4 regions of the Pseudomonas sp. S35 genome follow, and region 3 is predicted to be linked to each of the others. Evidence: predicted binding sites of a transcription regulator. Region 3 holds the regulator's gene; each other region holds the start of a gene.

Region 1 (7,337 bases), 1.8 Mb from region 3:
GACGGCCACGCGCTCGGCTTCGGCGTCTTCGTTGCGACAGCGGATCACGCGGATCTCATCGCCGTGGCCCATCTCACTCCACAGTTGTTTTTCAAACTCGTGGGGGTTGTTCGAGATCAGCACGTTGGCGCAGCGCAGGATGCGGCTGGTGGAACGGTAGTTCTGCTCCAGCATCACCACTTTCAAGGACGGATAGTCGACCTTGAGCAGCATCAGGTTTTCCGGACGGGCGCCGCGCCAGGCGTAGATCGACTGGTCATCGTCGCCCACCACGGTGAACTGGTTGCGCTTGCCGATCAGCAACTTCACCAGCAAATACTGGCTGGCGTTGGTGTCCTGGTATTCGTCCACCAGCAGGTAGCGCACCTTGTTCTGCCACTTTTCGAGGATGTCGGCGTGTTCCTGGAACAGCTTCACCGGCTGCAGGATCAAGTCGTCGAAATCCACCGCATTGAACGCCTTGAGCGTGCGCTGGTAGTGGGTGTAGACGATGGCGGCGGTCTGTTCCTTGGGGTTGCGTGCGGTTTCCAGGGCTTCGGCGGGCAGGATCAGGTCGTTTTTCCAGGCGCCGATCATGTTCTTGATCTCGTCGACGCCGTCGTCGCCCGCGTATTCCTTCTGCATGATGTCGGTCATCAGGGCTTTGACGTCGGTCTCGTCGAAGATCGAGAAACCCGGCTTGTAGCCCAGCCGCGCATGCTCCTTGCGGATGATGTTCAGCCCCAGGTTGTGGAAGGTGCACACCGTGAGGCCACGGCCTTCGCCACCCTTGAGCAGGGTGCCGACACGCTCCTTCATCTCGCGCGCCGCCTTGTTGGTAAAGGTCATGGCGACGATGTACTGGGCGCGGATGCCACAGCTCTGGATCAGGTGCGCGATCTTGCGGGTGATCACGCTGGTCTTGCCGGAACCGGCACCGGCGAGCACCAATAGAGGGCCGCCGACGTAGTTCACGGCTTCTTGCTGCCGGGGATTGAGTCGGGACATACGAAATTCAGGGAATCGTTGCTAAAAAGGGCGGGCATTTTAACAGGCTGGCAAGATTCTGCTGCTCTGGATCGACGGTGTGACGTACCACTCGATCTAAATTTGCCGGTTTTGCTACTTTGCCGCAGGATGTGCGGGATTTAGCACTAAAGTTTACCGTCTGTGCATTTGATAACCCTTATCATTGGTGATTATCAGGCCGCACGTCATAATGCCCGCCGCCAACGAATTTTTGCAGAGTCTAGGGAGCTAGCTTGTCTACGCCTGTCGAACCCTTGCGTTTGCTGCTACTGGCCGATGCGCCTGAGTGGGCAGCGTTGTTGCGCGAGTGCCTGGCGCCGATGGGCGATGGGGCTGTGCTGATCAGCGCGCCAAACTGGGACTCGGTAAGTCGTCTGTTCGACGATGACGCCAGCGCCGTGCTGTTGACCACGCCCAGCCTGCAACCCGGCCCCGGCCGCTGCAGCTTGCCGTGCGTATTGCTGTTGGAGCAGGAACCGCTGGTTTCGCCGCTTGGCGTCAGTGACTGGCTGATCCGTGGCGGACTCGACGCTGACACACTGCGCCGCTGCCTGCGGCATGTGCGTGAGCGCGGCGTGTTGGAAAACACGCTGCAACGCCTGGCCGAACAAGACCCGCTCACCGGCATTGCCAACCGCCAGGGCTTCCAGACCCTGCTGGCTGCGCGGTTGGCCGAGAACGAAGGTCGCGGCCTGGCGCTCGGTCATCTGGACCTCGACAACTTCCGCCATGCCAACGACGCTCTTGGCCACCAGGCTGGCGACCGTTTGATCCTGCAAGTGGTGTCGCGGCTCAAGAGCCAGCTTGAGGTCGGCGACCAACTGGCGCGCCTGGGCAGCGACGAATTCGCGCTGCTCATCGATACCCGCCGCGCACCGCAGCGCGCCGAGTGGATGGCCGAGCGCATCACCGAAGCCATGTCCGAACCCTATTGGGTGGATGGCGAAAGCCTGCTGATCGGTTGCAGCCTGGGCGTGGCCCATGCCCGCGCTCGGGCGGGTGCCGACCCGCTGATGTGGCACGCCCATATCGCCATGCAGCAAGCCAAAAGCACCCAGGGTTGCACCTTTCATATCTTCAACGAACGCATCAACCGCAACGCGCGCAGCCTGGCCGACCTGGAAAGCGAGCTGCGCCGCGCCTTGCGCCGTGATGAGTTGGAGCTGCATTACCAGCCGCGCCTGGACCTGGATGACGGCCATATCGTCGGCCTCGAAGCCCTGGTGCGCTGGCGCCACGGCGAGCGCGGCCTGTTGCCGCCCAGCGAGTTCGTGCCCCTGGCCGAGCAAAGCGGCCTGATCGTGCCGTTGGGTTATTGGGTGATCTCCCGGGCCCTGCGCGACATGCAGGACCTGCGCGAGCGCGGCCTGCCGCCGCTGCACATGGCGGTCAACCTGTCGTTCCGCCAGTTCCAGGACAGCCAGTTGCTCTCAACCCTCAGCCGGCTGATCAGCGAGCGTGGCGTGGAGGCGCAATGGTTGGAGTTCGAACTGACCGAAACCGCCGTGATGCGCCGCAGCGACCTGGTCAAGCAGACTATGGACGCCCTCGGCCGGCTGGGCGTGCGGTTTTCCCTGGATGACTTCGGCACCGGTTTCTCGTCGTTTGTGCACCTCAACAGCCTGCCGATTGCCTTGTTGAAGATCGACAAAAGCTTTGTCGGCGGCATGGAGGAGCGCGAAGAGAACCGCAAACTGGTGCACGCGATGATCAACCTGGCGCACAACCTCAACCTGGAAGTGGTGGCCGAAGGTGTGGAAACTCCGGAGCAGTTGGCGCTTTTGCGCTTGTTTGGCTGCGACCAAGCCCAGGGCTATCTCATCAGCAAGCCGTTGCCGTTACCGGAGTTGGTGGAGTACCTGACATTTGGCAAGGGCCAGCAGGCGCTGCTGGGCTGCTGACCTGTAAACCCAATCAACTGTGGGAGGGGGCTTTTACTCTGTTTGTGCAGCCTGAAACGAGGCTTGAACCTCAGGCTCCTGGCGAATCATGCGCTTGATCTTCGCTTCAAACGCCCAGGTCAGGCTGACAGCCGCACACGCCAACCCCAGCGCCAATCCCCACCACACCCCCGTCGGCCCCCAACCCAGGGTGAAGGCCATCAGCCAGGCCGAAGGCGCGCCGATCAACCAGTAGCAGCCCAAGCCCACCAGGAAGGTGGTCTTGGCGTCCTTGAGCCCACGGATGCAGCCCATCGCGATGGTCTGCACGCCGTCGAACAGCTCGAACCATGCCGCGACGGCCAGCAGGCTGACGGCGAGCACGATCACCTCATGGAACGCCGGGTCGTCATGGTCGAGGAACAGCCCGATCAGCGGGTCGGAAAACAGCCACAGCACCACGGCAAACCCCAACATCACCGTTGCGCCAAAACCGATGCCGACGCGGCCGGCCATGCGCGCCTGCAGCAACTGCCCAGCGCCGTAATGCTGGCCGATACGCATGGTGACGGCGTAGGACATGCCAGCCGGCACCATGAAGGCTACCGAGACGATCTGCAGGGCAATCTGATGCGCCGCCAATTGCGTGCTGCCCATGGTGCCCATGCACAGCGCGGCAAAGGCAAACAACCCGACTTCCACCGCATAGGTGCCGCCAATCGGCAGGCCCAGGCGCCACAACTCGCGCAGATACTGAGTGTTGAGGCGCAGCAGGCCGGCGCTCAACGGGTAGGCGGCGTAAGCGCGGTTGCTGCGGATGTACCACATCAGTGTCAGGGCCATGCCATTGGCGACGATGGCGGTGACCAGGCCAATGCCCAACAAGCCGAGTTTCGGCAGGCCGAACATGCCTTCGATCAAGGCGTGGTTGAGCAGGTAGTTGAGCACCGTACCGCCAAGGCTGATCACCATCACCGGGGTGGCCTTGCCGATGGCACTGGTGAAGCCGCGCAAGGCCATGAAGCTCAGGTAGCCGGGCAGGGCGAACGGCAACAGGGTCAGAAATTGCCCCGCCGACTGCACGTTGGTGTCGGTCTGGCCGAACATCAGCAGCACCGGCTTGAGGTTCCACAGCAGCAACGCCGCCGCCAGGGCCATCAGCCAGGCGAGCCAGAGCCCGGCCTGGGTCAGGCGGGTGGCGCCTTCGATGTCGCCAGCGCCGTGCCGGATAGCCACCAGGGTGCCCACGGCGGCAATCACGCCGATGCAGAAAATGGACACGAACGAATAGCTCGCCGCACCCAGGCCACCACCGGCCAAAGCCTCGGGGCTCAGGCGCGCCATCATCAGGGTGTCGGTCAGCACCATCAGCATGTGCGCCAACTGCGAGGCAATCAACGGCCCTGACAGCCGCAGAATGGCCCAGAGTTCGGTACGTGCCGGATGCTGCATGATCATCACGCTCAGAAGGTCAGAGGGTTGGGGAGGGTTCGATTCTCGGCGCTCTCAGCCCATTGCACAAAGGGATAAAAGCGATCATTCGCATGATTAAAACTCATGCTGGATTTATTCTGGTAGGGTTTTGTCATCGTGCTGTCGGAGCTTTCCCTATGTCTCGTCGTCTTCCTCCGCTTTATGCCCTGCGGGCATTTGAAGCGGCCTCCCGGCACAATTCCTTCACCCGCGCCGCCGAAGAACTGTCGATCACCCAAAGTGCGGTGAGCCGACATATCCGCACGCTCGAAGAGCATTTTGCCTGCCGCCTGTTCCAACGCAGCGGCCGCAACCTCCAGCTCACGGAAGCGGCGCGCCTGCTGTTGCCCGGTGTGCGCGAGGGGTTCGCGGCGCTGGAGCGGGCCTGCCATACCTTGAACGCTGAAGATGACATCCTGCGCATGAAGGCGCCTTCCACCCTGACCATGCGTTGGCTGTTGGCGCGGCTCAGTCGCTTCCGGGCGTTACAGCCGGGCAATGAGGTGCAACTGACCAGCGCCTGGATGAGCGTGGACGAGGTGGACTTCAACCAGGAGCCGTTCGATTGCGCGGTGTTATTGAGCTACGGGCATTTTCCAGCGGATTGGGAAGCCTGCTATCTGTTCCCCGAGCTGTTGATTCCGGTGGGTGCACCGAACCTGTTGAACGACGGTCCTTGGGACGTGACCCGCCTGGCCGGCGCCGAGTTACTGCACCCCACACCCGACCGCCGAGACTGGCGCAATTGGCTGGAGCGCATGGGGCTATCGTCCCAGGTGTCGCTCAAAGGCGGGCAGGTGTTCGATACCTTGGAGCTGGGCATGATCGCCGCCGCCCGCGGTTATGGCGTGTCGATGGGCGACCTGCTGATGGTGGCCGAGGATGTGGCGCAGGGGCGCTTGAGCTTGCCGTGGCCGACTGCGGTAGCGAGTGGGGAAAATTACTATTTGGTGTGGCCGAAAACCCGTCCAGGCGGTGAGCGCTTGCGGCGTCTGGCGGATTTCCTCCAGAGCGAGGTGCAGGCCATGGTTTTACCCGACGTCGAACGGCTCAATTGAGGGGTTTTGACTCAGCGACGCAACCGTTTGCGTGATACCCCTGCGATTCGCTCAAGTATTGCAAAACGCCGCCGAAGTAGGTGTGTTGGAACCATCGTGCACCAACGTTTCCCACCAGATAATTTGCCGAGCAGCGCTATGAGATCAGGATGATCCTGGCCTCGGCCAGGAGCTGTCATGTCTCAACCTCGCGCCCGGATTGCCTCCCAGTTAGGTCTCGCGTTAGCCGTGATTTTGGCTGTCGTCATCAGCGGCAGTACTGTTTTCGCCTTGCGTTCCCTCGATTCCGCCAACCTCGATACCCGCGAGGAGCACCTGGCCAGCGAGGCGCGCTTGCTTGCCGACCAACTCAATACCTTCCACAGCACGTTGCGCGAGAGCACCCAGCGCCTGACGGGGTTGTTCGAGAAGCGCTTCAGCGCCGGGTTGACGGTGCAGGCCGATCAGCCGGTCGCGGTGGCTGGGGTTCAGACCCCGAGCCTGTTGCTGGGCAGCGAAGTGCTCAACAACAACTTCACCGAAGTTGACGAGTTCAAGCAGATGTCCGGCGGCGTGGCCACGGTATTTGTGCGCAGCGGCGACGACTTTATCCGCATCAGCACCTCCCTGACCAAGCAGGACGGCAGTCGCGCGATCGGCACCGTGCTGGATCGCCAGGGGCCGGCTTACCAGCGTGTGCTCGGTGGCCAGGCGTATATTGGCCGCGCGGTGTTGTTCGACCGCTCCTACATGACCCAGTACAGCCCCGTACGCGACACCCGCGGCAAAGTGATCGCCGTGCTGTTCATCGGTTTTGACTACACCGACGCTCAGGCCGCTCAGTTCGAGAACCTCAAGCGCTTTCGCATCGGCCAGACCGGTTCCCTGGCGTTGCTCGACGAGCAGAAGCGCTGGTTGGTGCCGCCGGCGGGTGTGCAGGCGTTGGACCAGTCGGTTGCGGTGATGCTGGACCTGGCCAAGACCCCAGGCAAAGGCCACTTCTGGAGCGACAAGAACGAAGATTTCTACAGTGTTTCGGTGCCGTTCGACGGTGGCCCTTGGGCTGTGGTCGCGAGCATGCCGAAAGCTGAAATCCGCGCAGTGACCTGGGCGGTGGGCATTCGCCTGGTGATCGGCAGCGTGCTGGCGATGTTGCTGGCAGTGGGCGCCACGGTGTGGCTGCTGCGCAGCAAGCTGCAACCGCTGAGTGACTTGGTACGCCAGGCCGAAGCCTTGGGCGCGGGCGACTTGAGCGCACGCCTCAACGTATCCAGCCATGACGAAATCGGCCAACTGGCGCGCAGCTTCAACCAGATGGGTGAAGCGCTGTCGACGATGGTTTCCCATATCCGCAAGGCGGCCGAGGAGGTCAATAGTCGGGCCCAGGCGTTGTCCGGTCTGTCCGGTGGGGCCTATGACGGCATGGAGCAGCAGTCCGGCGAAATCACCAGCATGGCCGGCGCGGTGGAAGAGTTCAGTGCCACCTCGCTGAACATTGCCGACAACATGGGCAACACCGAGCGCCTGGCCCAAGAAAATGCCCAGCAAACCCGCATTGGTCGCAATTCGATGCAGGAGGCGTCGTCGTCGCTGGAACATATCGCGACCGCGCTGAACAGCACGGCCACAGTGATCAATACCCTGGGCCAGCGCTCCCAGGAAATCGGCGGCATCGTCGGTGTGATCACGTCCATCGCCGAACAGACCAACCTGTTGGCGCTCAACGCGGCCATCGAGGCTGCACGCGCCGGTGAACAGGGCCGTGGGTTTGCCGTGGTGGCTGATGAAGTACGCAACCTGGCATCGCGCACCCGCGAAGCCACCGATGAAATTTCCGGGATGATCCAGAGCATCCAGCGGGAAACCGGTAACGCCATCAGCACTATGGAACACGGCAACACGCTGATGCAGGAAGGCTTGTCGCGCAACGCCGACGTAG
Region 2 (7,337 bases), 1.2 Mb from region 3:
AAACGGTGAGCATCACTAAAAACAGTCAGCATAGGGGGATATCCGCCAGTAAAAGACAGGTCTATTTTGTTCTGGCGGCGCGGGGCTTTCTTTGCTTTTACTTCTGGCACTGGTAGCTTTATAGGGAGTTTTTACCCCTGAAAGAGGCGAATATGAAAAATAAAACCAGACAGGTCGTTCTCGATGACACCGATCTCGCCATCCTCGCCTTGCTGCAGGAAGACGCGAGTATTTCCAACGCCCAACTCAGCGAGCGCCTGTCCCTGAGCCTCACGCCCTGCTGGCGCCGCCGCAAGCGCCTGGAGGAAGAAGGCGTGATCAAGGACTACCAGGCCAATCTGGATCGCAAGTTGCTGGGGCTGGACATCATGGCGTTTGTGCATGTGCGCTTTGCGATCCACACCGACCATGCGCCGGATGCCTTTGAAGCCGTGGTCAAAGACCTGCCCGAGGTGTTGTCGTGTCACAAGATCACCGGCGATGCGGATTATCTGTTGCAGGTGCTAGCGGAGGATCTGGACAGCTACAGCGAGTTTGTGGAAAGCGTGCTGAGGCGGCAGTTGGGGATCGCGTCGATCCAGTCGAGCCTGGCGTTGCGCGAGGTGAAAGCGACCAGTCGGGTGGCGATTCCAAAGCGCAATTGAGGAAAGTCAAACGGCGTTCAGTCACGGCAGATGATGGCTAAATGCCCTGCCCCAGGATGTGAAAAATTCGTTAACTAATTATCCCCAAAGGCTTTTTCCTACAGAAACAATCTGGCACACTGATGCGAATAATTATCAACATCTTTATTATTCGCCAAGGACGGTACTTAGGGGAGAGTCCGTTTCATGTCAGTGCAACAACCCGGCGGTAAAGGTTTTACACCCAGTTTGATCGCGCTGGCGGTCTGTCTGGCCACCTCACAGGTGGCCTTCGCCGCCGATGCCCAAGCGCCGGCCACCACGCTGGAACTGGGCGCCACCCAAGTCTCCGGCGAGCAGCAGTTGGGCGAGACCACTGAAGGCACGCAGTCCTACACCACTGGCGCGATGAAAACCGCGACCAAGCTGCCCCTGACCCTGCGAGAAACCCCACAAGCTGTCACCGTGATCACGCGCCAGCGCATGGATGACCAGGCAATGACCAGCATCAACGACGTGGTCAACGCCACGCCCGGGCTGTTCCTGAACTACTCCAATGGCCCTGGCCGGCAGTCCTACACCTCGCGTGGTTTCGACATCGATAACCTGATGTATGACGGCATCCCGAGCGGCTACAACGGCGTTTCCGTCGGTGCCCAGCCGAACCTGGCGATGTTCGACCGTGTTGAAGTGGTGCGCGGTGCCACTGGCCTGGTGACGGGCGCGGGCAACCCGTCGGCCGCCATCAACCTGATCCGCAAGCGGCCATTGGATGAGCAGAAAGTCACCCTCACCGGCGCCGCCGGCAGCTGGGACGACTACCGTGGCGAGCTGGATGCGTCCAGCCCGCTCAATGACAGCGGCACCTGGCGCGGTCGGGTGGTGACCTCCTACCGCGACGCCAACAGCTTCATCGACAATGCCGAGGAATATCACGGCCTGTTCTACGCCGTCACCGAAGCCGACCTGAGCGAAGACACCACCCTCACCCTCGGTTACTCGAACCAAAAGGACAAGACCAACTACTTCTGGGGCTCGTCGATGATCGGCCAGGACGGCCATCACTTGGACCTGCCGCGCTCCTACAACCCCGGCACCGATTGGGAAAACAAGGACCAGGAGATCAACACCGTCTTCGCCGAACTGCGCCAGAACCTGGCCAACGACTGGAAACTGCAGGTCAACGCCAACTACGCCGAGCAGAAAGCCTTGTTCTCGGGCTCCTATCAATCGCGCTGGGCGGCGGACAAGTCGCTGGGGCGCACGGTCTACCAGGCCGCCTACGACGAAAACCAGGCCGGTGTCGACGCCTTCGTCAGTGGCCCGTTCCAGGCATTCGGGCGCACCCATGAACTGGTGGTCGGCGCCAGCCGCCGCATCTACGACATGACCAGCCACGACTACAGCCCATACGACACCAAATGGCCGATCAACGCCGGAAAACCGGACTTCGTGCACACCACCGACACCCGCGAAATCACCACCCAGGACGGCGTCTACGTGACCACGCGCCTGAGCCTGGCCGACCCGCTGAAGTTGATCCTCGGCGGGCGCCTGGACTGGTATGACTACGATGCCCACGGCAGCAATAGCGGCGACTACAAGGTCACCCGCAACCTCACGCGCTACGCGGGGTTGATCTACGAGCTGGACGACCATCACTCGGTGTATGTCAGCTACAGCGACATCTTCACGCCGCAGAGCGCCAAGGACACGTCCGGCACCCCGGTCAAGCCCATCGTCGGCAAGAACTACGAGGTCGGCGTCAAAGGCGAATACCTGGATGGCGCGCTGAACGCGAGCGTGGCGTTGTTCCGCGTCGACCAAGAAAACCGCGCCACGCAAGTGACCGTGCAAAACTGCCCGCAGACCGAGTGCTATGAAGCCTCCGGCGAGATTCGCAGCCAGGGTATCGACTTCGAACTGCAAGGCGCCCTTACTGAAAACTGGCAGGTCGGCGGTGGTTACACCTACGCGCGCACCCATACCATCAAGGACGAAGCCAGCCCGCAGAAGGTCAACAAGCAGTACGACACCGACACCCCGGAGCACCTGTTCAAGCTGACCACTCGCTACAACCTCCAAGGTTCGCTGGAAAAATTCCGCGTGGGCGGCAACATCTCCTGGCAGAGCCGCATGTACAACGACATCGCCCTGGCAGATGGCAGCACCTACCGTCTTCAGCAAGGCGCGTATGCCGTCACCGACCTGATGGCCGGCTACAAGGTCAACGAGTACCTGGACCTGCAGCTCAACGCCAACAACATCTTTGATCGCAGCTACTACTCGTCGATTGCCAACTCCGTGAGCTACGGCGGCGACTCGTACGGCGCCCCACGCAACATGATGCTGACGGCCAAGTACAGCTTCTGATCGTCATCAAGGCTGCCCGCTCGGGCAGCCTTTGCTCGCATTGTGGCAAGCTCGCTCGCCTGGCTGAATGCAATGGCGTTTAAAGTCCCCACCACAAATGCCGATAAGCCTTTTGGCATCCTGATCCTGAAAAATCCTGATACCTGCTTAGCTCTGTACCCGCGCGCCGTCATGGCACGCCGCATGCTTTGTTCCTGGCTAGACCACATGGAGTAAGAGTGAATGCCTGTACGCGCGCGTTTCCTGGAGCACTACCGCAAGGCCGACCGCATCATGCTGGCCTTGATCTGGTTGATGACCCTGTTCTCACTGGGCCTGGCCTTCTGGCATGACACGCTGATCCAAGCCGTTGTGATCGGTGGCGGCACCAGTCTGGTGCTCACCGCGCTCTACCGCGCCCTCGGCGGCACCCGCGTGATGCGTTGCGCGCTCGGCGCCGGCCTGATGGTGATGGCCGCGTTGCATATCAACCAGGCCCAGGGCGTGATCGAATCCCACTTCGGGATTTTCGCCCTGCTCGCGGTACTGACGTTCTACCGCGACTGGCTGCCGATCCTGGTGGCCGCTCTCACCATCGCCGTGCACCACCTGGTCTTCCATGCCTTGCAGCATCAAGGCTTCCCGGTGTTCGTGATGGAACACCACGGCGGCTGGAGCATGGTGTTCGTGCATGCCTTCTACGTGGTGATGGAAACCGTAGCGCTGCTCTACCTCGCCGTACACAGCCAGGCCGAAGCGGTCGAAAGCCAGGACATGCTTGAGAAGATGCTCGCCGTGACCTCCCAGTTCACCGTGGAAACGGTCAAGGGCGAAGGCAAGGCTCGGGTCTCTCTCGCCAAGCGCTTCGACCACTTCCTGCAACAGATTACGCACCTGATCGACGGAGTGGCCCGCGACTCCCACGGCCTCGGCCAACTCGGCCAGGAACTGGCCCATGCCAGCGGCACCCTGGAAAAAGGTGCGCGGCACCAGTTGGCAGAAATCAGCGAAATGACCGGCTCCATGCAACGCATGGAACACGCCATGGGCAACATTGCGGTGCACGTCGAACACGCGGTGGAACACGCCGGTGTTGCCAGCCAGCAAATCCTGCGCGGCCAGGAAAGCGTCGGCCGTGCCCAACACGAAATCACCCAGTTGGCCACCCGCCTGGAAGGCACCAACCAGACCGTGCAAGGCCTGGCGGTGCAGGCCGAACAAATCGGCTCGGTGCTCGAAGTGATCAGCAGCATTGCCAACCAGACCAACCTCCTCGCCCTCAACGCCGCCATCGAGGCCGCCCGCGCCGGCGAACAAGGTCGTGGGTTTGCGGTGGTCGCCGATGAAGTACGCAGCCTGGCGCAACGCACCGCGGTATCCACCCAGGAAATCAGAACCATCATTGAAGGCTTGCAACAAGGAAGCCGCGAGGCGGTAGCCGCCATGCACGACAGCCGCCAAGGCGTGGAACGCTGTGTCGAAGACAGCCAGGTCGCAGTGGAAATGCTCAGGGCGGTGGGCAATGACATTACGCAAATCGATGCACTCAATGGGCGCATTGTCACCACCACGCGGGAACAGACAGCGGCGAACCTGGAGATTGTCGGGCGGTTGCAGTCGGTGCAGGGCATCGCCCAAAGCACGGTCGACGATGTGGAACTGCTGGCCAGAAGCAGCGAGCAACTGCCGCCGATTGCGGTGAGGCTGGATGCGCTGGGGAGGCGGTTTCATCCGTGATCGGAGGGGATCGAGCCCCGCTTAATCGCCGGGCTCGATATTGTGTTGAAGGCCGTAGGGAAGCAAACGCCAACCACGCCGCAAGCGAGGATCACGGCCGCTTTGGTTATCGTGGCGCGCGATTGCTGGGCCCGCATGAGTGATGTCACAATCACGCACCACGCGTTGCATGCTCAACGATAAGCGCGATTCACGGACTATCACCATGCCCAGCCTCTGTTGCTGTTCTAACACGCCAGGCCCGCCGAAGAGACTTCTCCTGGTTCGGCTGCTTCAACTGCTGTGTTTTGTGCTGCTCTGGGATCAGGCTGCGTGGGCTGGCCCTGGCCCTGGCCCTCAACAGAATGGCGCCGAAGAGGTGATTGATGTCCAGCTACGCTGGAAACATCAGTTCCAGTTCGCGGGCTACTATGCCGCCATCGCAAAGGGCTATTACCGCGAAGAAGGACTGGACGTGCGCTTGCACGAAGGTGGCCCCAATGTCACACCGGTCGAAGAAGTGCTCTCTGGGCGTGCCCAATACGGCGAAGCCAATAGTGAGTTGCTCTACGCACGCCTGCACGGAAAGCCCTTGGTAGCACTGGCGGTGATTTTTCAGCATTCCCCTTCCGTGCTCGTGGCTCGCACAGACCAAGGTGTTCGCACTGTGCACGACCTGATCAACAAGCCGTTGATGCTGATGGATGCACAGACCGATGCCGATTTTCTGGCGATGTTCCGTAGCGAGGGTATACCCCTCGAAAAACTACAACTGCTGCCCAGCAGTTATCAAATTGGCGATCTAGCCAGCGGTAAAGTGACGGCGTTCAACTCGTACCTGACCAACGAGCCCTTCTACCTGCAAGAGCGGGGCGTGGAATACAACATCATCTCACCCGCCACCTACGGGATCGACTTCTACAGCGACATCCTGTTCACCAGCCAGGCCGAGATTGACGAACATCCACAGCGGGTCGAGGCCTTCCGCCGCGCTACCCTGCGCGGCTGGCGCTACGCGATGGATAACCCCGAGCAAATCATAGACCTGCTACTCAATCAGTATTCGGTGGAGAAAAGTCGCGCGCACTTGCAATTCGAAGCTCAGGCCATGCGTCCGCTGGTGGTATCTGACCTGATCGAGATCGGTCATATGAACCCAGGGCGCTGGCAACGTATGGCGGAAACCTTCCTCGAACTGGGTATGGTCGACAATATCGCCGGTCTGGAAAACTTCATTTACGATCCCAACCCGCCACAGCTCGTCGAGCGGCTGCGCAAGACCATTGTGCTGATCAGTATCGGCTGTGTGCTTGTCCTGATGTTCGCGCTGGTTCTGTTGAATGCCCAGCGCCATCTGCGCAACGAGATCAAGTTGCGCAAACTCGCCGAAGAGGAAGTACACAAGCTGGCTTTCTATGACAGCCTGACTGGCTTACCCAATCGCAATAGTTTTATTCCCTTTGCTAGTCAGAAGCTGCTGGCCGCAAAGAGCCGTGGAGAACATCTGGCCCTGTGCTATATCGACCTGAATCACTTCAAGCAGATCAATGATCGTTTTGGCCACCAGGCAGGCGATGCCATCCTGATCCATGTAGCCACGGCCATCAAATCCAATATTCGCGAGTTCGAAATAGCCGCGCGCATGGGCGGTGACGAATTCGTAGTGCTGCTCGACGGCGCGCATCACAGAGGTGACATCCAGCGCATCACCCATGACATCTGCAAGGCCGTCGACCTGCCCATTCCATGGAAAAACAGCCAGATCAAGGTCAGCGCCAGCCTAGGGGTTGCCTGGTATCCGGAAGATGGCGAAGTTCTGGACGATCTGATTTTCAAAGCCGACACCGCCATGTTCCAAAGCAAAGCCAGTATCGCTGCGCAGGTTTGACGCTGCTTGCGTGGTGCCCCTGCGAAAAACTTGGTAGATAGAAACCACTGCGGTTTACCGACATCAATAAGGAAATTATGAAGCCTCTTTACCTGTGTTCACTTCTGCTGCTTACAGGCTGCGCCCCAGCGCCAAAATACCTTGTGCCTGCGGGGGCGCCTCAGGCGCTTATCCGGAGCGAATTGGTGTCGTTGGAGAATTATCGAAACAGCGTGTCCCTGGTCGAAGCGCCTCAAGTGGGATGCAAATACGGCAGAACCGTAGTGACTGCGCCGGGAGGGCAGTTGGTTTCCGTTTCTAAGAATGTATCGACGCCGGAGGGTTTCTTTCCGATTGAAGCCGGCAGGCCGCTGCACTTGGTGATGCGCGGCTTGGCCAATGCCAATCGCTCGTGCAGCGTAGGTTTTGTCAGCGAATTTGCGCCGGGCGCCCGCTACGTGATCAAGGGTGGAATTGTCGACAGCCCAGGCGCGCTGAGCGGTTGTCACATTGACATATTCAATGTGGATTCAGGCGCGCGCGTCCCCATGGCCCGAGAGCCGAAAATGGAGCGCAATTGTGCGTTGGACCGAATACCGACGCTCTAGTTAGACATTGCACCTATGCACTGCGCGACCGCTTGCCAGAACCCTAGAAGGTTAAACAGGCCCCAAGGTCGCGCATGGCGAATGACTCAATCGGCCCTTGAAGTCATACGATCTCTACTGCTTGACCCTGTCTATCTCTTCTTCAATGAAACCACCTAAAACACCTTATTA
Region 3 (7,337 bases):
CCGAATCGTCCACCACCAGGACCTTGACTGCCATAAACACTCCGTTAGGCGGGGCGGGCATTACCGCCCTGCCCCACCAGAATCAAATACGCCGAGCGGCGTAACGCTTGAGCATGCTCGGAACATCGAGAATCAGCGCGATCCGACCGTCACCGGTGATGGTCGCACCCGACATGCCCGGGGTTCCCTGCAGCATTTTGCCCAAAGGCTTGATGACCACTTCTTCCTGGCCAACCAGTTGATCGACGACAAAGCCGATGCGCTGGGTGCCCACGGACAGAATCACCACATGGCCTTCGCGCTGCTCCTCATGGGCAGCCGATGCAACCAGCCAGCGCTTGAGGTAGAACAGCGGCAACGCCTTGTCCCGCACGATCACCACTTCCTGGCCGTCCACCACATTGGTACGCGACAGGTCGAGGTGGAAGATTTCGTTGACGTTGACCAGCGGGAAGGCGAAAGCCTGGTTGCCCAGCATCACCATCAGGGTCGGCATGATCGCCAAGGTCAACGGCACCTTGATCACGATCTTGGAGCCCTGGCCCTTGGTCGAGTAGATGTTGATCGAGCCGTTGAGCTGGCTGATCTTGGTCTTCACCACGTCCATGCCCACGCCACGGCCCGACACGTCGGAAATCTCGGTCTTGGTCGAGAAGCCTGGGGCGAAGATCAGGTTGTAGCACTCGGTGTCGGTCAGCCGGTCGGCGGCGTCCTTGTCCATCACGCCGCGCTTGACCGCGATATTGCGCAAGATCGCCGGGTCCATGCCTTTGCCGTCATCGGTAATCGACAGCAGGATATGGTCGCCTTCTTGCTCCGCCGCCAGAATCACCTTGCCACCACGGGACTTGCCCGAGGCTTCGCGTTCTTCCGGGGTTTCGACGCCGTGGTCGACGGCGTTGCGCACCAAGTGGACCAGCGGGTCGGCCAGGGCCTCGACAAGGTTTTTGTCGAGGTCGGTTTCTTCACCCACCAGTTCCAGGTTGATCTCTTTCTTCAGCTGGCGTGCCAGGTCACGGACCAGGCGCGGGAAACGGCCGAAGACTTTTTTGATCGGCTGCATGCGCGTTTTCATCACCGCGGTTTGCAGGTCGGCCGTCACCACATCGAGGTTCGACACGGCCTTTTGCATGGCTTCATCGCCGCTGCTCAGGCCCAGGCGCACCAGACGGTTACGCACCAGTACCAGTTCGCCGACCATGTTCATGATGTCGTCCAGGCGCGCGGTATCGACCCGCACCGTGGTTTCGGCTTCACTGGCCGGTTTTTCCGGCGGCGGTGGCGCAGCTGCACGCGCCGGTGCTGGAGCCGGGGCGGCTGGCTTGGCCGCTGCCACAGGTGCAGGTGCAGCCGCTTTGGCCGCAACCGGTGCCGCCGTCGCCACAGCCGCCGCCGAGGCGACTTCGGTGAACTTGCCCTTGCCGTGCAAATCGTCCAGCAGCGCTTCGAATTCGTGATCGGAGATCAACCCATCGTCCGCAGGCTTGGCACTGGCAGGTGCAGCAGCAGGCGCTGGCGCCACGTCTGGCAGGGCGTCGACGGCGAACGTGCCTTTGCCATGCAACTGGTCAAGCAAGGCTTCGAATTCGTCATCGGTAATGTCGGTACTGGCCGGGGCCGCAGGCGCTTGGGCAGCGGCAACCGGCGCCACCGCATCGGCGGCGAACTGGCCCTTGCCGTGCAACTGGTCGAGCAGCGATTCGAACTCGGCGTCGGTGATGTCTTCGCTGGTCGGCGCCGCTGCCGGGGCAGGCGCCGCCGGTGCTTCAGCCTCGGCCTTGACGGCACTGAGGGAGTTGAGCAACTGCTCGAACTCGCTGTCCGTTACATCGGCTTCTGGCTGCGCCACCGGCTCAGGCGCGGCTTCAACCACCGGCGCTGCCGTGGTGTCGGCCGGCTCTGCATAGCGCGCCAGGGCGGCCAACAGTTCCGGCGTGGCCGCGGTGATCGGGGCACGTTCACGCACTTGGCTGAACATGCCGTTGACCGCATCCAGTGCTTCGAGAATCACGTCCATCAATTCCGAATCAACGTGACGCTCACCCTTGCGCAGGATGTCGAACACGTTCTCGGCGATGTGGCAGCACTCCACCAGCTCATGGAGCTGGAGGAAGCCGGCGCCCCCTTTTACAGTATGAAAACCGCGAAAAATTGCATTGAGCAGGTTCGCATCATCCGGTCGGCTTTCCAGCTCGACCAGTTGTTCGGACAGTTGCTCTAAAATTTCGCCGGCCTCTACAAGGAAATCCTGAAGGATCTCTTCATCGGCGCCGAAGCTCATGTGGGTGCTCCTTAGAAGCCTAAACTGGATAACAGGTCATCTACGTCATCCTGACCTGACACAACGTCTTCACGTTTATCGGCATGAATCTGCGGACCTTCACCCTTGGCGAGATGTTTTTGTGGATCTTTTTCAGAGAGGATCGCTTCGCGGTCATGTTCGATGCCGGCAAAACGGTCGACCTGGCCAGCCATGAGTACCAATTTGAGCAGGTTGCTTTCCACTTCGGTGACCAACTGGGTCACACGCTTGATCACCTGACCGGTAAGGTCCTGGTAGTCCTGGGCCAGCAGAATGTCATTGAGGTTGCTGGCAACCGTGCGGTTTTCCTGCTCGCTGCGTGACAAGAACCCTTCGACCCGACGGGCCAGCTCACGGAACTCTTCAGCCCCCACTTCCCGGCGCATGAAGCGGCCCCAGTCGTTGCTCAGGGCTTGGGCTTCAGTGGCCATGCCATTGACCAGGGGCGTGGCGTTTTCCACCAGGTCCATCGTGCGGTTGGCCGCCGCCTCAGTCAGCCTGACCACGTAGGACAGGCGTTCGGTGGCGTCAGTGATTTGTGAGATTTCTTCGGCCTGGGGCATATGCGGGTCAATCTGGAAATTGACGATCGCACTGTGCAGCTCGCGTGTGAGCTTGCCCACTTCCTGATACAGGCCGCGGTCACGGGTCTGGTTGAGCTCATGGATCAACTGCACCGCGTCGCCGAACTGGCCTCTTTCAAGGCTGTCGACCAACTGGTGAGCATGTTTTTTCAGGGTCGACTCGAAGTCTCCCTGTGACGTTTCTTTATGCTCCATAGCTCCCCCGCGATGGCATTAGCCGTGGATGCGTTCGAAGATCTTTTCGATCTTCTCTTTCAAGGCCTGTGCAGTGAATGGCTTGACCACATAACCGTTGACCCCGGCCTGGGCGGCTTCGATGATCTGCTCACGCTTGGCTTCGGCGGTCACCATCAACACGGGAAGGCTGCGCAGCTTTTCGTCGGCGCGCACGTGGCGCAACAGGTCGATACCGGTCATTCCCGGCATGTTCCAGTCCGTTACCAGAAAGTCGATGCTCCCGCTGTTGAGGATCGGAATTGCCGTCAGGCCGTCATCCGCCTCGACCGTGTTTGTGAACCCAAGGTCACGCAACAGGTTTTTTATGATCCGCCGCATCGTTGAGAAGTCATCAACGATGAGGATTTTCATGTTCTTGTCCAATTCGACCTCCAAGCAGTCTTAAACGCGCCCAGCACCTGGACGCGCCATTTCAATCAACAGGCATTACACAAAAAGGACTGCTGGGAACACCACGGGTCGAACCCGCGAAGGCCAATCACCTTCGCGGTATCGCTTCGCAGTGCCCCCACACCGCCTGTCAGCGCGCTCGCCACTCTCCCAATCGCCCGCGCAAGCGGGCTGCGCATTGGCTGTGCAACTGGCTGACACGCGATTCACTGACCCCCAGGACCTCACCGATTTCCTTGAGGTTCAGCTCTTCGTCGTAGTACAGCGCCAACACCAACCGCTCGCGCTCGGGCAAGTTGGCAATGGCGTCCGCCAATGCGCCCTGGAAGCGTTCATCTTCCAGGTCGCGCGACGGCTCCATGTGTGCGCTCGCGCCGTCCTCGTGCAGCCCTTCGTGTTCGCCGTCCTGCAACAGGTCGTCGAAACTGAACAGGCGGCTGCCCAAGGTATCGTTCAAAATCCCGTAGTAATCGTCGAGACTCAATTGGAGTTCGGCCGCAACTTCGTGATCTTTAGCGTCGCGACCGGTTTTTGCTTCAATTGCACGAATTGCGTCACTGACCATGCGCGTATTGCGGTGCACCGAACGCGGCGCCCAATCGCCTTTACGCACCTCATCGAGCATCGCGCCACGGATACGGATACCCGCATACGTCTCGAAACTCGCGCCTTTGCTGGCGTCGTATTTGGTCGACACTTCGAGCAGGCCGATCATGCCGGCCTGGATCAGGTCCTCGACCTGCACGCTGGCGGGCAGGCGAGCCAACAAGTGATAGGCGATACGCTTGACCAGCGGCGCATAGCGCTCAATCAACTCACCCTGGCTGTCACGGGCAGATTTCTTGTAGGCGTTGTAGCCGTTCGCTGTCATAGCACCGGTCCTGCGCTCGTCTGATGTACCAATCGCTCGACGAAAAACTCCAGATGCCCCCGAGGGTTGGCGGGCAACGGCCAAGTATCGACCTTCTGGGCAATAGCCTTGAACGCCAGTGCGCATTTGGAACGAGGGAACGCTTCGTAGACTGCACGCTGCTTTTGCACAGCCTTGCGCACACACTCGTCGTAGGGAACTGCGCCGACGTATTGTAAGGCGACATCGAGGAAGCGATCCGTGACCTTGGTCAACTTGGCGAACAGGTTGCGCCCTTCCTGCGGGCTCTGGGCCATGTTGGCCAGCACGCGGAAGCGGTTCATGCCGTAGTCACGGTTAAGCAGTTTGATCAGGGCGTAGGCGTCGGTGATCGAGGTGGGTTCATCGCAGACCACCAGCAACACTTCCTGCGCGGCGCGCACGAAGCTGACCACGGACTCGCCGATCCCGGCGGCGGTGTCGATCACCAGCACGTCGAGGTTGTCGCCGATATCACTGAAGGCCTGGATCAGGCCGGCATGTTGCGCCGGGCTCAGGTGCACCATGCTCTGGGTACCGGAGGCGGCCGGCACGATGCGGATCCCGCCAGGGCCCTGGAGCAGCACATCGCGCAGCTCACAGCGCCCCTCGATCACATCGGCAAGGGTATGTTTGGGCGTCAGTCCCAGCAGAACGTCGACGTTCGCCAGCCCCAGGTCAGCATCCAGCAGCATGACGCGACGGCCAAGCTCTGCCAGGGCCAGGGACAAATTCACTGACACGTTAGTTTTCCCGACGCCACCTTTGCCGCCGGTCACCGCGATCACCTGTACGGGATGCATGCTGCCCATTTTATTTCTTTACCTTGTCTTGCTTAGACGCAGGCTACATGGCTTGGCCGCGTGAATCGCTTGCAGACCATCGATGTAGGTACATTTCACGGTGTTCATCCTGACTTCAACCGACCCGTTTTGCCGGGTGGTGGTAGAGGTCGGCGAACATATCGGCCATCGCTTCCTCGCTAGGCTCTTCTTGCATTTGCACGCTGACGGCGCGGCTGACCAACTGATGACGGCGCGGCAGATGCAGATCATCCGGGATCCGCGGCCCGTCGGTCAGGTAGGCAACCGGTAGTTCATGGCTGATAGCCAGGCTCAACACTTCGCCCAGGCTGGCGGTTTCATCCAGTTTGGTCAGGATGCAACCGGCCAGGCCGCAGCGCTTGTAGCTATGGTACGCAGCGGTAAGAACCTGTTTTTGGCTGGTGGTTGCAAGCACCAGGTAATTTTTCGACTTGATGCCACGCCCAGCCAGGCTTTCCAGTTGCATGCGCAACGCCGGGTCGCTGGCTTGCAGGCCGGCGGTGTCGATCAACACCACGCGCTTGCGCAGCAGCGGGTCGAGCGCGTTGGCCAGGGACTGGCCCGGATCGACGTGGGTCACCGGCACATTGAGGATACGACCCAAGGTCTTGAGCTGTTCCTGGGCACCGATGCGGTAGCTGTCCATGCTCACCAGCGCGATGTTATTGGCGCCGTACTTGAGCACGTAACGCGCGGCCAGCTTGGCCAGGGTGGTGGTCTTGCCCATGCCGGCAGGGCCGACCATGGCGATCACGCCACCCTCTTCCAAGGGTTCAATTTCCGGGGTGACGATCATCCGCGCCAGGTGCGCCAGCAACATGCGCCAGGCTTGGCGAGGTTCGTCGATTTCGGTGGTCAGGGCCAGCAGGTCGCGAGACAGCGGACCGGACAGGCCGATGCGTTGCAGGCGGCGCCACAGGTTGGCCTGTTGCGGCTTGCTGCCTTGCAGTTGTGTCCAGGCCAGCGAGCCGAGCTGCACTTCCAGCAGTTCGCGCAGGCCATTGAGCTCAAAGCGCATCGAATCAAACACACGCTGGTCGACGGCGGCGGCCGGGGCTGGCGCGGCAGGACGCGGCGGTTCGATGAAGGTCGGCTCAACCAGGGGCTCGGCAGCCGTCAGCGGCAGGCCGGCAAACAACTGGCGATTGGTGGTGGCATCGCTGTCGCCACGCATGCTCAGTTCGGCCTGGGCCGAGACGATACGCGAGGCGGTCTTGCGCAGCTCGTCTTCGAGCTCCATGTTCGGCACGCGTGGCGCCAGCGCCGAGGGGGTGTAATCCAGGGCAGCCGTCAGCTCGACACCGCCGGCAATACGACGGTTACCGATAATCGCGGCGTCGGCGCCCAGTTCATCACGGACCAGTTTCATGGCCTGACGCATATCGGCGGCGAAAAAACGCTTCACTTGCATAACCCACTACCCTCAGCCGTTGGGCCCTACTGTCGCGACGATAGTCACTTGCTTGTTGTCAGGAATTTCCTGATAAGCCAAAACGTGCAAATTCGGTACTGCCAGGCGTCCAAACCGCGACAACATCGCGCGGACCGGGCCGGCCACCAGCAGAATCACCGGTTGGCCTTGCATCTCTTGGCGCTGCGCGGCGTCGATCAACGAGCGCTGCAGCTTTTCAGCCATGCTTGGTTCCAGCAGAACGCCCTCTTCCTGGCCTTGTCCTGCCTTCTGAATACTATTGAGCAATATTTGTTCCAACCTTGGCTCCAAGGTGATCACAGGCAGCTCGGAGTCAAGCCCTACAATGCTTTGCACGATTGCGCGGGACAATCCGACGCGCACCGCAGCCACCAGCGCGGCGGTATCTTGACTCTTGGCGGCATTGTTGGCGATGGCCTCGGCAATGCTGCGGATGTCGCGCACCGGCACCTGTTCGGCCAGCAGCGCCTGCAGCACTTTGAGCAATTGCGACAGCGACAGCACGCCCGGCACCAGTTCTTCGGCGAGTTTTGGCGAAGCTTTGCCCAGCAAACCCATCAATTGCTGGACTTCTTCGTGGCCGATCAGCTCATGGGAGTGCTTGTACAGAATCTGGTTGAGGTGGGTCGCAACCACGGTGCTGGCGTCCACCACGGTGTAGCCCAGGGACTGCGCCTGG
Region 4 (7,337 bases), 2.4 Mb from region 3:
ATTTACCCCGGCGCGGGTTTGTTCGGTGACGGTCGAGAGCTCCTCGGCGGCGCTGGCGATTTGTCGCGCGTTGTCGCTGATATTGCCGATCAGCCCCCGCAGGTTCAGCGTCATTTGGCTCATGCTGCGTTGCAACTGGCCCAGCTCATCGCGGCGCAGTGTCTGCACATCGTGGCTCAGATCGCCCTCGGCAATGCGATTGGCCACCGACAGCGCCTTGCGCAGCGGGTGCACGATTTGTCCGGCGATCACCCAGGCAGCCAGGGTGCCGAAGAGCAAGGCGGCGGCGGTGGTGCTTAACGTCTGGGTGCGGGCTTGCTCGGCTTCACGGTCGCGCCGCTGGGTCTGGTCCTGGCTCAGCAGGTCACTTTGCACAAGCAACTGATCCAGCTGCTGCTCCAACTGGTTGTGGGTGCTTTCGGTCGTGAGTTGGGCGTCCCTGAGGCGAGTCAGATGGGTGCGGAAGCTGAGCACGGCATTTTTCAGTGCGCTGCTGTCGACCGGCAGCTTGGCCACGTCGGCCTGGGCGATTTCAAGGCTGCGCTCTGCGTCAACCACGGACTGGCCATAGGCATCCAGCGAACTCGCAGCCCAGGCCGGGCTCTTGGCTCGATCTTCGGCCTGCTCCATGGCCTGGCGCAGGTTCTCGACGGTATCCAGGGCCTTTTCATCGTCCTGGTCAGGTAAATCACTGGCCAGTTGTGCCAGCACATCGCCGGCCCGCGTGGCGCTCTGTGTCAGTTGTTCGCGGGCGTTTTCGCGCTTTTCCACCAGTGCGGGCACGCCCTTGAGGGTGGACTTGAACGTCGCGCAGATGCGGGTCATCTCCTGCAGGTATTGAAGGGATTTAGGGACTTTGAGGCGGTTCGACATTTCTGTCAGGGCCTTGTCGACCTTCTCCATGCTCGCGCTCAATCGATTGAGGCTTTCAGCCTCGTCCAGGGTGCGGTAGAGGATTCTATCGGCGCGCAGTTCTTCGCCCGCCACCGCCAATTGCGCCAACACGGTCAGCGTTTGCGAGCGGTAAAGGGAGGCAGCCAAGGCTTGCCAGCCGGTCACGGCAATGACAAGGCTCAGGGCCAGTACCAGGGCAAAACCCAGGGCCAGTTTGAGGGTGACACTGGCGTTACCCAGCAGATGAGTCATTCGACGAAGCATGATTGACCTCCGACAAGTGAACTAGCGGGCGTTCTTCTATGTGTCGGAGCACTGCGGGTGCGCGATCACACATGAACTGAGTTGAACGCTAGTGACTTTGAAGGTCGGGTGGGCCTGAAAAACGTGTAGGAAATTTCACAGATTGCAGGCGGCGACCCAGGGCAGGTCGCCGCACGGGGAGGGGGTCAGACGCGGAAGCGGCCGACCAATGCTTGCAGGTGGGTGCCCAGGCGCGCCAGTTCGGTGCTCGACGCGGCGGTCTCTTCACTGGCTGCTGCGGTCTGTTCCGATACATCGCGCACGTTCAATACGCTGCGGTTGATTTCTTCCGCCACGGCGCTTTGTTGTTCGGCGGCGGTGGCGATCTGGGAGTTCATCGCCTGGATGGTCGAGACCGTGCGCGTGATGTTCTCCAGCGCGCTCCCGGCACGGCGGGTCAGTTCGACGCTGCTGTCGGTGAGGTTGCGGCTGTTGTCCATGATGGACGCCACCTGTTGCGTACCGCTCTGCAGGCCGGCAATCAGCTCTTCAATCTCTTCGGTGGACTTCTGGGTGCGCTGGGCCAGGCTGCGCACTTCATCGGCGACCACCGCGAAGCCACGTCCGGCTTCACCGGCGCGTGCGGCTTCAATCGCGGCGTTGAGGGCCAGCAGGTTGGTTTGCTGGGCCACGGACTTGATCACGTCGAGGACGCTGCCGATCTTGTCGCTTTCGCGTTTCAGGTCGCCCATGGCGACCGTGGAGTTGCCGACCTCAGTGGCCAGGCGCTCGATCTGGGCGATGGCTTCACCGACCACCTTGTCGCCTTCGCGGGCCTGCTGGTCAGCCGCTGCGGCAGCCTCGCAGGCTTCTTCGGCATTGCGTGCGACTTCCTGCACGGTGGCGGCCATCTCGTTCATGGCAGTGGCCACCTGGTCGGTTTCGACTTTCTGGCTGTTGACCCCGGCGCTGGTCTGCTCGGTAACCGCTGACAGTTGTTCGGCGGCGCTGGCGATTTGGGTGACACCGTCGCTGATGCCGCCGATCAATTCGCGCAGGCCCACGGTCATGCTTTGCATGGCCCGTTGCAGTTGGCCCAGTTCGTCCTGGCGCAAGGAGGTCAGGTTGTGGCTCAGGTCGCCCGAGGCGACGCGTTCGGCGACCTTGAGGGTTTGGTCCAGCGGGATGATGATCTGGCGGGTGATCGCCCAGGCGGCTACCAAGCCAAAGATCAACGCCAACACAGTCGCCAGCAGCAACATGGACTTGGCTTGCGCGGCATCGGTGTCGCGCACCACGGTTTGGGAAATGGTCAGTTTGTCGCTGTGGCCGAGCAGCAGGTCGCCTTGGGCGCTCATGGTTTTAAGCGCTGCTGCGTTGGCCACTTGCGAGTCGCGGTACTGGCTGACGGCGGCGCGGTAGGCTTGCAGCGAGACGCTGGCCTGTTGCAGGTTGGTTGAATATTGATCAGGCAGTTGGCCGTTGAGGCCGGTGATTTTTTTCAGGGCGTTGTCGATGGCATCCAGTGCCGGTTGCTCGGCTTCGACCTTGCCGCTGTAGGTGTAGCCGCGTACCTGGAAGCGCGCCTGCTGGATCAGCTTGCTCACGTCCACCACGCTGTTGAACAGGCTGATGCTGTCGCCTTGCAGCAACGACTTTTCGATCTCGTTGATTTTGACTACCGCATTGTCAGCGGTGTCACCCAACTTGCTACGAGCGTTTTCGCGGTTCGCGCCGGCCTGCACCATGTCGCTGAATGCGCGCTTGTACTGGTCCACGGCGGCCAACTGCTCGTCGACCAGCGCCGCGTCGGCGGGTTGCTCGATCAGTTTGCGGGCGGTGTTCAGGCCGCTGTCGAGCTTGTTCAGCAACTCGCTGACCGCGCCCGGGCCTTGTTCGCCACGACGCATGTCATAGTCCAGGCGGGCGAGACGCAGGTCCTTGGTCAAGCCATTGAGGCTGGAGATAAAACCCAGCTTGTCACCGCGACTGATCACATCGCCCAAGCCGGTCCAGCCGGTGAGGGTGATCATCAGGGTGAGCAGTAATACCAGGCCGAAGCCCACGCCCAGCTTGGTTTTGACGCTGACATTCCCCAGCTTTTCGGCTAACCAACGATACATGCTGCGAACTCCCTTGGAACAAGGCTTGGACTTATTCAGGGGTTATCGGCACGGCCCCGGGATTCTGTAGCAACATAGCTCCAATGTGGGAGAGGGCTTGCCCCCGATGGCGATGCATCAGTCAGCTTATACGGCGCCTGACACACTGCTATCGGGGGCAAGCCGCCTCCTACATTGGATGTGCGGTGTGTTTAGAAGAGGCGGGCGAGGAGGGCCGTCACGGCGGTTTCGACACGCAGGATGCGCGCACCGAGTTGTACCGGCTGCAGGCCTGCCTTGGTCAACAGGTCGACTTCGTAGGGAATCCAGCCGCCCTCCGGGCCAATGGCCAGGGTCACTGGCTCATCCAGCCCTCGGGGACACGCCGGGTAATCACCCGGATGGCCGATCAGGCCCAGGGTGCCCTCGGTCATGGCCGGCAGGCGGTCTTCGACGAACGGCTTGAAGCGCTTCTCGATAATGATCTCGGGCAGCACTGTGTCCCGCGCCTGTTCCAGGCCGAGGATCAGTTGCTCGCGAATCGCCTCGGGCTCCAGGAACGGAGTTTGCCAGAAGCTCTTTTCCACCCGGTAACTGTTGAGCAGCACCACCTTCGGCACGCCCATTGCCGCCACGGTTTGCAGTACCCGGCGCAGCATTTTCGGGCGGGGCAGGGCCAGCAGCAGGGTCAGGGGCAATTTGGCCGGCGGCGGTTGGTCGAAGCTTACTTGCAGCTCGGCTTCGCTGGCCTCCAGGCGCAATAACTGCGCGCTGCCCATCAACCCGCCAATGCGCCCCACGCGCAGGCTATCGCCTACGGCGGCGCGGTGGACTTCGTGCATATGCACCAGGCGTCGATCACGCAGGATCACCCGGTCGGCCGCGATAAAGTCGGCCTCTTCAAGCAGCAGCAGGTTCACGGCTGGGTCGCTGGCGGCTGGTCGTCGTCGGCGGGTTGGTCATCCGGGTGTTCGCCACGCTTGCTGATCAAGCCGCTGAACAGGATGCCGATTTCGAACAGCATCCACATCGGCACAGCCAGCAGGGTCTGGGAGAAGATGTCCGGTGGGGTCAGGATCATGCCGACCACGAAGCAGCCGATGATCACGTACGGGCGGATCTTCTTCAGGTAGGCCACGTTGACCACGCCGATCCACACCAGCAACACCACCGCCACCGGGATTTCGAAGGCCACGCCAAAGGCGAAGAACAGCGTCATCACGAAGTCGAGGTAGCTGGTGATGTCGGTCATCATCTCCACACCGGCCGGGGTGGCGGCGGCGAAGAACTTGAAGATCAACGGGAACACCAGGAAGTACGCGAACGCCATGCCCGTGTAGAACAGCAGGATGCTCGATACCAGCAGCGGCACCGCGATGCGCTTCTCATGCTTGTACAGGCCGGGCGCGATAAAGCCCCAGATCTGATGCAGGATCACCGGGATCGCCAGGAACAGCGAGACCATCATCGTCAGCTTCAACGGCGTGAGGAATGGCGACGACACGTCGGTCGCGATCATCGTCGCCCCGGCCGGCAAGTACTGGCGCAGCGGCGTGGAGACGAAGGTGTAGATCTGCTGGGTAAAGGCGAACAGCCCGGCAAAGATGATGAAGATGGCCGCTACGCAACGCAGCAGGCGGGTACGCAGCTCGGTGAGGTGCGAGACCAGCGGCATGTGCTGGTCGTTTTCCGGTTTATCAGCGCTCATGGGGCTCGCGGCGGCAATGTAGGGTCATGGGGCGCGGGCGACGCAACGGGCGTCGGCGCAGGCTCGGTCGGGGTGGCAACGGCGGGCGGGACTTGTGCTGCAGGTGTGATGCTGTGTTCAGCCACAGGCGTTGCCGGTGTGGCCGGTTCATTCACCGGCGAAAGAATCTTCCGTGCTTCCTGCTCCAACGACAGAATATGTTCGTTGTGCAGCTGGCGGCGGATCTCGTCGGCGCCGATTTCCCGTTCAACTTCCTGTTTGATGGCGTTGAAACTGCGTTTCAGGCGCCCGATCCACAGGCCGGCCGTGCGTGCGGCACCGGGCAGGCGTTCCGGCCCCAGTACCAGCAGGGCCACGAGGCCGACGAGCAGCAGTTCAGAGAAGCTGATACCAAACATTAGTCAGTGCTCACGAGTCTTTGCGGGTCGGCTCTTCGACTTTCTCAGCCTGCACGTCGAAGGTACGACGCTCGGTGATCGGCTGGGTGGCCTGCGGGTGTACAGGCTGCGCCGGCGGTACCGGATTGGCGGCCGGGTCGGCGGGTTTCTCGTCGTCGTTCATGGCTTTGCGAAAGCCCTTGATCGACTCGCCCACGTCGGTGCCCAGGTTCTTGAGTTTCTTGGTGCCGAATACCAGTACCACGACCACCAGAATGACGATCCAGTGTTTCCAGTCAAAAATGCCCATGCTGCAAATCCTCTAGTCTTAAGTTATTCAAGCGGACGGGCGCGAGGCCTTTTCGGCATGCCCGGACAAGCCGAAGCGACGGTCCAGTTCATCCAGCACGGCCTGTGGATGCTGCCCCAGTTGGGCGAGCATGACCAGGCTATGGAACCACAAGTCGGCGGTCTCATAGATGACATCGCTGCAGTCGCCGCTGATTTGTGCGTCCTTGGCGGCGATGATGGTCTCGACGGACTCTTCGCCGAGCTTTTCCAGAATTTTGTTCAGGCCCTTGTGGTACAGGCTGGCGACGTAGGAGCTGTCGGCGTCCGCGCCTTTGCGGTCTTCCAGCACCTGTGCCACGCGGTTCAGGGTATCGCTCATGGTCAGTGTCCTGCGGAGTAAATGGCGTGCGGGTCTTTGAGCACCGGCTCTACAACCTTCCACTCGCCGTTCTCGAACACGCGGTAGAAGCAGCTGTGACGGCCGGTGTGGCAAGCGATGTCGCCGATCTGCTCGACCTTGAGGATCACCACGTCGGCGTCGCAGTCGATGCGCATCTCGTGCAGGGTCTGTACGTGCCCGGACTCTTCGCCCTTGCGCCACAGTTTGCCACGGGAACGTGACCAGTAAATGGCGCGCTGCTCAGCGGCGGTGAGGCTCAGGGCCTCGCGGTTCATCCAGGCCATCATCAGCACGCGCCCGGTCTTGTAGTCCTGGGCAATGGCCGGCACCAGGCCGTCACTGTCCCACTTGATCTCGTCCAGCCAGTCTTTCATGTTCGGCTCCGGCAATTTGCGACAGTGTATAACCGGATTGGCTATCGACGCACGATCAGATAAACACCCACGGCGACCATGATGCCAGCAGGCCAGTGGCCCAACTGGTTCAACGGCCCGCCGATGGCCAGCATCACCCCACCGACCAGATGCGCGGCGCCCAGCAGGCGCAGGAACCAGTCGTCCTTGCGTTTGTGCCACGGCGGCGGCGGGTCTTTGGCGTGGGGCTGGGACATGCGCTCCAGCAGGTCGCGGGTCATGTTGGCCAGGTGCGGCAGTTGTTCGAACTGGCTGTGCAGGTTGCCCAGCACGGTTTTCGGGCTCATGCGCTCGCGCATCCAGCGCTCCAGGAACGGCTGGGCGGTGTTCCACAGGTCGAGGTCGGGGTACAGCTGACGGCCCAGGCCTTCGATGTTGAGCAAGGTTTTTTGCAGCAGGACCAACTGCGGCTGCACTTCCATATTGAAGCGCCGCGCCGTCTGGAACAGGCGCATCAACACCTGGCCGAAGGAGATGTCCTTCAGCGGTTTTTCAAAGATTGGCTCGCACACGGTGCGGATCGCGGCTTCGAATTCGTTGAGCTTGGTTTCTGCCGGCACCCAGCCCGAATCGATGTGCAACTGCGCCACGCGGCGGTAGTCGCGCTTGAAGAAGGCAAACAGGTTGCGCGCCAGGTAGTCCTGGTCTTCCGGCGTGAGGCTGCCGACGATGCCGCAGTCGATCGCGATGTACTGCGGGCTCCACGGGTTGACGGTGCTGACGAAGATATTGCCGGGGTGCATGTCGGCGTGGAAGAAACTGTCGCGAAACACCTGGGTGAAGAAAATCTCCACGCCGCGCTCGGCAAGCATCTTCATGTCGGTGCGCTGGTCGGCCAGGGTCGCGAGGTCGGTGACCTGCACGCCGTAGATGCGTTCCATCACCAGCACTTTGGGGCGGCACCAGTCC

What was found. Region 3 encodes FliA, which starts transcription of late flagellar genes. Its sites were predicted from a motif close to CTAAAGTTTNNNNNNNNNNNGCCGNTAA; they were not measured.
Region 1: the regulator FliA is predicted to act here: its motif matches at 5,470-5,497, upstream of PspS35_RS29010 (methyl-accepting chemotaxis protein).
Region 2: the regulator FliA is predicted to act here: its motif matches at 3,076-3,103, upstream of PspS35_RS15400 (methyl-accepting chemotaxis protein).
Region 4: the regulator FliA is predicted to act here: its motif matches at 3,303-3,330, upstream of PspS35_RS01810 (methyl-accepting chemotaxis protein).

What each region holds. Positions count from the first base shown of each region.
Region 1 covers NZ_CP019431.1:6,385,739-6,393,075, reverse strand. The annotation lists gene rep (DNA helicase Rep) at 1-987, opposite strand, end outside; gene PspS35_RS29025 (bifunctional diguanylate cyclase/phosphodiesterase) at 1,242-2,909, shown strand; gene PspS35_RS29020 (NorM family multidrug efflux MATE transporter) at 2,943-4,346, opposite strand; gene PspS35_RS29015 (LysR substrate-binding domain-containing protein) at 4,499-5,419, shown strand; gene PspS35_RS29010 (methyl-accepting chemotaxis protein) at 5,597-7,337, shown strand, end outside.
Region 2 covers NZ_CP019431.1:3,471,407-3,478,743, forward strand. The annotation lists gene PspS35_RS15385 (histone deacetylase family protein) at 1-32, opposite strand, end outside; gene PspS35_RS15390 (Lrp/AsnC family transcriptional regulator) at 153-644, shown strand; gene PspS35_RS15395 (TonB-dependent siderophore receptor) at 831-2,996, shown strand; gene PspS35_RS15400 (methyl-accepting chemotaxis protein) at 3,219-4,712, shown strand; gene PspS35_RS15405 (GGDEF domain-containing protein) at 5,071-6,579, shown strand; gene PspS35_RS15410 (hypothetical protein) at 6,792-7,166, shown strand.
Region 3 covers NZ_CP019431.1:4,627,419-4,634,755, forward strand. The annotation lists gene PspS35_RS20620 (chemotaxis response regulator protein-glutamate methylesterase) at 1-34, opposite strand, end outside; gene PspS35_RS20625 (chemotaxis protein CheA) at 83-2,281, opposite strand; gene PspS35_RS20630 (protein phosphatase CheZ) at 2,293-3,081, opposite strand; gene PspS35_RS20635 (chemotaxis response regulator CheY) at 3,100-3,474, opposite strand; gene fliA (RNA polymerase sigma factor FliA) at 3,644-4,384, opposite strand; gene fleN (flagellar synthesis regulator FleN) at 4,381-5,214, opposite strand; gene flhF (flagellar biosynthesis protein FlhF) at 5,321-6,637, opposite strand; gene flhA (flagellar biosynthesis protein FlhA) at 6,650-7,337, opposite strand, start outside.
Region 4 covers NZ_CP019431.1:428,423-435,759, forward strand. The annotation lists gene PspS35_RS01805 (methyl-accepting chemotaxis protein) at 1-1,158, opposite strand, end outside; gene PspS35_RS01810 (methyl-accepting chemotaxis protein) at 1,344-3,260, opposite strand; gene PspS35_RS01815 (16S rRNA (uracil(1498)-N(3))-methyltransferase) at 3,452-4,159, opposite strand; gene tatC (twin-arginine translocase subunit TatC) at 4,156-4,947, opposite strand; gene tatB (Sec-independent protein translocase protein TatB) at 4,944-5,345, opposite strand; gene PspS35_RS01830 (twin-arginine translocase TatA/TatE family subunit) at 5,356-5,634, opposite strand; gene PspS35_RS01835 (phosphoribosyl-ATP diphosphatase) at 5,662-5,994, opposite strand; gene hisI (phosphoribosyl-AMP cyclohydrolase) at 5,997-6,389, opposite strand; gene ubiB (ubiquinone biosynthesis regulatory protein kinase UbiB) at 6,431-7,337, opposite strand, start outside.